Regions from separate parts of the Sedimentibacter sp. genome, predicted to be linked through region 1. Evidence: riboswitches for the same ligand, from Rfam matches in the RefSeq annotation. Region 1 holds a riboswitch; the other holds the start of a gene.
What was found. Region 1 has a riboswitch for cobalamin ahead of AAGU76_RS03755 (anaerobic ribonucleoside triphosphate reductase). Riboswitches for the same ligand answer to the same signal wherever they lie in the genome.

Region 1 (3,128 bases):
GGGCAAGCTTAACAATGTTTACGGTGGTGAAGGACAGGTTGCCTCTTCCTATGGATGTCTTTTCTCCGTGTCTGTCCTCAAATACTCTGGTTCGGCATCCCATGGTGGCTGTTTCCTTCTCGAATCTCCTGGGGTCCTCTGCGCTCCAGCCCTCATGAATGTTGAATGAAGCATCAAGGTTCAGGAAGTTTGGAAAGAACCTTCTGGCTGAAACCTTGCAGGCATACTTGTACAAGTCGTAGTTCCTGTCTTCAGGCAGGTAGTTTACACCTCTTTTTTTCTTCCAGATATGAATGGGGAATATTGGCGTTTCACCGTTTCCAACTCCATGGTACGTGGACTTCAATACTTCTCTTATGATGCATCTTCCTTCGGCGCTTGTATCTGTTCCATAGTTTATGGAGCTGAACACCACCTGGTTTCCGCCTCTGGAATGGATGGTGTTCATGTTGTGGATGAACGCCTCCATGGACTGGTGAACTCGCTTCACGGCAGAATTTATTGCCTGCTGCTTGTACCTTTTAACTCCTTCAAGATTGTCAAGGGTTGTCTCAGCATAATCGTCGATTATCTCATCATAAAGAGAACTTAAATCTATGTTTAAAAGTTCTTCTATTTTTTTTACCTCCTCCACGTAAGTCAATCTGACGTATGGAGCCAGGTAAAAATCAAATGCCGGTATTGACTGGCCGCCGTGCATTTCGTTTTGAATCTGCTCCATGGAAATGCAGCCTATTATGGACGCTGTCTCAATTCTTTTTGCAGGCCTGCTTGAGCCGTGCCCGGCCCTGAAGCCGTTTGTGAGGATGTAGTCCAAAGGGTGCTGCAGGCAAGTCAGCGATTTTGTGGGGTAGTAATCCTTGTCGTGCACATGTATGTAGTTATTGTCAACGAAGGTTTTGGATTTTTCGGAAAGAAGGCAGTCATCCACAAAAGGTTTGGATGATTCGCTTGCAAATTTCATCATCATTCCTGCCGGGGTATCAGCGTTCATGTTTGCATTTTCTCTGGTGACGTCATTTGGAACTGTGTTGACTATGTCCATGTAGATGTCGTACTGCCTGCGGCCCCTGGCTATATTTCTTTTGTTTCTGTAAATGATGTACTCCTTTGCAACATCCTTTCTCTTGCTGGCCATGAGTTTCTTTTCAACCAGGTCCTGAATCTGTTCAACGGAAATGATCTCTTTTGTGCTGTCCGAAATGTCCTGGGCAATGTCCTTTGCCAGCTGCACATCCAGACCTGTTATCGTGTGGTTCATTGCTTTCAGAATTGCGTCTGATATCTTGCTCTTGTCAAACTCGATGAGCCTTCCGTCTCTTTTGATTACATTCATAATGTTCCTCCCTTGTCAGCATAAAAAAACTGCGGCTATTAACCACAGTCCGTATTTACTGTAAAAATATGCTCTGTATCACTTGACCAATTACCCGTTGGTGTGATCAGCTTCATGCAGGTCTTCTGGCTTGCACATTTGCATTGCTTTCTCCTTCCCGAAAAGTGGATATGAAAGCAACTACATGCATACAGCGGCGGGACCGCGCAGGATTTTTACCTGCTTCCCTCTTAGCTGCCTATTGGCAGAACATGAAACCAATATTTGATTACTACTAGATTATCATCAACTGGTTTTTTTGTCAACCTGTATTCCATGGAGCAATTATTGTTTATACGTATAAGGGGCAGAAATCTAGCGTATTCGGAAGGCGATTTTTATATCCTTCAAATATGTTTGTCATAAATCCGACGCTGCGTCGGAAAACCGACGCATAAAAACAACATTGTCCTCCAACTATCGGGTATTTTACACATTTATGTTTTTATTCCTTTGGCATGCTAATTGCATAGATTAGGACATCCAACATATTTAAAGGAGTGATGTTATGAGAATTGAACAACATCCTATTCTTCAGTTCCAGAGAGGGAATAAAATCAAATTCACCTTCAATGGACAGGAAGTGGAAGGATACGAAGGCGAAACAATAGCAGCAGCTCTTCATGCCGCCGGTGTGAAGGTGCTCGGAAAAAGCTTGTTCCTGCACAGACCCAGAGGATTTTACTGTGCAATCGGCAACTGTTCGTCATGTCTGATGACCGTAAACGGAACAGCCAACGTGAAGACATGCGTTACTGATCTGGAGGAAGGAATGATAGTCGAAACTCAGGAAGGCAAGGGAGTGATAGTATGAAACATACAGAGCTGTTGATTATAGGAGGAGGCCCTGCAGGTCTTTGTGCTGCCATAAGCGCCGCGTCCTCCGGAGCAAAGGTTTTGATAGTTGAGAGAAACAAGAATCTCGGAGGTCAGCTTGTTAAGCAGACACACATGTTTTTTGGCTCTGAGAAACAATACGCTTCAACACGTGGTATAGATATTACAGGAATATTATTGAAGGAACTTGACAAGTACAAAGAAAACGTCGAAATACTAACAGATACCACTGTTGTAGGAATGTATGAGGACGGAACTGTGACGGCTTTGCACAAGGAAGACAATTATTTCAAGATAAAACCTGAGGCTGTTGTGGTAGCCACGGGAGCATTTGAGAAGGCGCTGGCATTTCCCAACAACGATCTTCCGGGCATTTACGGTGCAGGTGCTGTACAGACTCTCATGAACGTATACGGCATCAAGCCGGGCGACAAGGTTTTAATGGTAGGAGCCGGAAACATAGGGCTGATTGTAAGCTACCAGCTCATGCAGGCAGGAGTTGAGGTTAAGGCAATTCTTGATGCGGCGCCGAAAATAGGCGGATACCTTGTGCATGCTTCCAAAATAAGAAGAATGGGCGTGCCGATTCTCACTTCCCACACAGTGAAGGAAGCAATAGGAAAAAACAGCCTTGAAAAAGCCATAGTGTGCCAGGTTGACGAAAGGTTCAATCCGGTTGAAGGCACAGAGATTGAATTTGATGCAGATGTCATGTGCATATCCGTAGGCCTCACTCCTCTTAATGAGCTGTTGTCCATGAGGGGATGCCAGATGAAGTACGTTCCGCAGCTCAGCGGTCTTGTTCCCTTGAGAAACGAGGACTACGAAACAACAGTAGAAAATGTATTTGCGGCAGGAGATGCCACCGGAGTGGAAGAAGCCAGTGCAGCAATGGTTGAAGGGTATCTTGCTGGAC
Region 2 (3,128 bases), on a different contig from region 1:
TGTTCCGTCTTCGTTCATGCAGTTTATCTGTTCCAGGTTGTGGCGAAGTCCTATCTCAAAGTCATTGGGGTCGTGGCATGGAGTTATTTTCAATGCACCTGTTCCTTTTTCCATGTCTGGGTACTCATCTCCGATTATGGGAATTTCTCTTCCAACCAGAGGAACAATTACTTTCTTTCCTATGAGGTGCTTGTATCTTTCATCTTCCGGATGGGCGGCTATGGCCACGTCTCCGAATATTGTCTCAGGCCTTGTGGTTGCGACAACGAAGTACTCATCAGGATTTTCAACGTATGGGTATTTTACATAGTAGTACTTGCCCGGTATGTCCTCGTGCTCAACCTCTGCGTCTGACAGTGTAGTCTGGCAGTCGGGGCACCAGTTAATTATCCTGTTTCCTCTGTAAATCAGTCCCTTTTCATAAAGCTTTATGAAAAATTCAACTACGGCTTCGTTGCAGCCTTCATCCATGGTGAATCTTTCTCTTGACCAGTCGCATGAATTGCCCAGCTTCTTAACCTGCTTTACGATTCTTCCGCCGTATTCTTCCTTCCACTGCCATGCACGTTTTAAGAATTCTTCCCTGCCGATATCTTCCTTGGATTTTCCTTCTTCCTTCTTGAGCCTTTCAACTACCTTAACCTCCGTAGCTATGCTGGCGTGGTCGGAGCCCGGAAGCCACAAGGCTTCATAGCCCTGCATCCTTTTCCATCTTGTGAGTACATCCTGCAGAGTCATGTCAAGAGCATGCCCCATGTGAAGCTGTCCTGTTATGTTCGGAGGAGGCATCACTATGGTGAAGGGTTTTTTGTCCTTGTTCACTTCTGCCTTAAAGCAGTTTTCTTCCATCCAAATATCATAAATCTTGTCTTCAAATTCTTTTGGATTGTACTTGCTGGGTATGTTTGTTGTCATAATATATATTCCTTTCATCATAATATAGATTCAAATTTTTGTTTCAGTATTGCATAGCTTCGCAGTTTCGTTCACCAATTTATCAGCTCGCTGCGCTCGCATAAGCCGGGAACTCATTGCGGTTGACCTGCCGCTGTCGGGCATACAAAAAGCGGGTGTTCTCCTCACAAAAGGACGAGAAAACCCGCGGTACCACCTAATTTCCATTACGGCTCTTAATTGTATAACGGAATAACCGTTTAATCCTACTTTAGTTCGGATTAAATGCTCCAAAGCTACCTTCGGCACACATGTACTTATGAAACCTTTCAACCGGCGGGTTTCACTCTCTGGAAAGTTTATGAGCCTACTCCTCTTCATCACAGCATCATATTTAATTACTTACCATAATATTAAAATAATGTTTATTTGTCAATAACTATTTGAGCAATTTGTACGCGGATTTACATAATCAATTGACAATCATAATATTTTATAATATACTTGAGGCAATTAAACATCTTTCGATATTGGTGCGCCTTTGGCAATAATAGGGAATTGGGTTTGAATCCCAAACAGTCCTGCTGCCGTAATGAGAGAGCGGTTTTTTATGCTTTTAGCAACCACTGGATTTTCCGGGAAGGTAAAAAACAGCTATGACCTCTGAGTCGGAAAACCTGCCAGTATTATTTGCGTAAATACCGCAAATGCTATGCATTCCAGGAAGAAGGGCGATAGCTTACAGTAACAGTTGGACTCATAAGTCTGTGGTAATTACGTTTCGGCAATCCGAAACGTTTTTTTATTGTTCAGACAGTCAGACTAATCGATTCGTATTTGCAGGGATGTTTAAAATACATCGGAGGTAATATATGAAAAAGAAATTAGCAGCAGCCGTGGTAATGTTGGTTATCATGGCATCAGCAACCGCATGTTCCAAGTACATGCCGCAGGAAAAACCGGTTCAGAGCGCTTCAAAGGAACCAGCGCAGGAAACACAGCAGAAGGCGGAGCTTCCCACAGAAGACAGAGCCGGAAACAAGATAGAAATACCTGAAAATGTGGAAAAGATAATTTCCATGTCTCCATCAAACACCGAGATAATCGTTGCCCTGGGTCTTGGAGACAAGATTATAGCAACCGACAAATATTCAAGAGATATTGAAGGTCTCCCGGAAGGCATACCCTACTTTGACATGATGACTCCGGACGTGGAGCAGCTTGTTGCTCTTGAACCTGACCTGATAATTGCTTCAGGCATGAGCAAGAAAGACGGAAACGACCCCTTCAAGCCGGTTAAGGATCTTGGCATATGCATGGCTTACATTCCTTCAAGCAGCAGCATGGATGGCATATATGAAGACATAATGTTCCTGGCAAATTCCCTTCATGCAAAGGAAAAAGGGCAGGAGCTTGTCGAAGGAATGAAGGTGAAGATTGATGAAATCAAAAAACTTTCGGCCAATGTGAAGGAAAAGAAGACCATATACTTTGAAATAGCCGCAATGCCCAACCTTTACAGCTTCGGCAGCGGTGTGTTCCTCAATGAGATGATTGAAATAATCGGTGCAGAAAATGTTTTTAAGGACCAGGAAAAATGGATTTCAGTATCGGACGAATCCGTTTTAGCAGCAAATCCGGACGTGATACTGACAAATGTAAGTTATGTGGAAAACCCCACGGAAGAAATAAAGTCAAGAGCCGGCTGGGACAGCATGGAAGCTGTCAAGAACAACCAGGTATTTTATATTGACAACACATCAAGTTCACTTTCAAACCACAATGTGGTTAAGGCACTGCAAGAGATTGCTGAAGCCGTATATCCTGAAGTTTATGTGAAATGAGCACAAGAATAAAGGTTATCATATCCGTCGTAATCTGCATAATAGTAGTGATGATGGGCATAGGACTGGGAAGCATTTATGTTCCCGGAAGCCATATAATAAATATAGCGGCCAACAAGCTCTTCTCATATCCCCTTAGCTCGGATGTTAAATCAGTTTCGGTTTCAATTGTGTGGAACCTGAGGCTGCCCAGAACAATTCTGGCATTTCTTGTGGGAGGGGCCTTGGCTGTAAGCGGCACTGTAATGCAGTCGGTTCTTAAAAACCCTCTGGCATCGTCCTATACACTGGGAGTTTCTTCCGGAGCGTCATTGGGAGCTGCCTTTGTCATAGTCACGGGATTTTCAATACCGCTGATTGGACCTTTCACGCTTCCTTTGGTAGGCCTCA

Region 2: linked by a shared signal. The riboswitch ahead of AAGU76_RS13045 (ABC transporter substrate-binding protein) and the one ahead of AAGU76_RS03755 (anaerobic ribonucleoside triphosphate reductase) in region 1 are both predicted to bind cobalamin.

The regions. Positions count from the first base shown of each region.
Region 1 is NZ_JBCFAS010000001.1:775,414-778,541, reverse strand. It holds gene AAGU76_RS03755 (anaerobic ribonucleoside triphosphate reductase) at 1-1,336, opposite strand, end outside; cobalamin riboswitch at 1,434-1,606, opposite strand; gene AAGU76_RS03750 ((2Fe-2S)-binding protein) at 1,884-2,189, shown strand; gene AAGU76_RS03745 (NAD(P)/FAD-dependent oxidoreductase) at 2,186-3,128, shown strand, end outside.
Region 2 is NZ_JBCFAS010000003.1:258,551-261,678, reverse strand. It holds gene AAGU76_RS13050 (valine--tRNA ligase) at 1-915, opposite strand, end outside; T-box leader at 1,083-1,287, opposite strand; cobalamin riboswitch at 1,409-1,594, shown strand; gene AAGU76_RS13045 (ABC transporter substrate-binding protein) at 1,767-2,738, shown strand; gene AAGU76_RS13040 (iron ABC transporter permease) at 2,735-3,128, shown strand, end outside.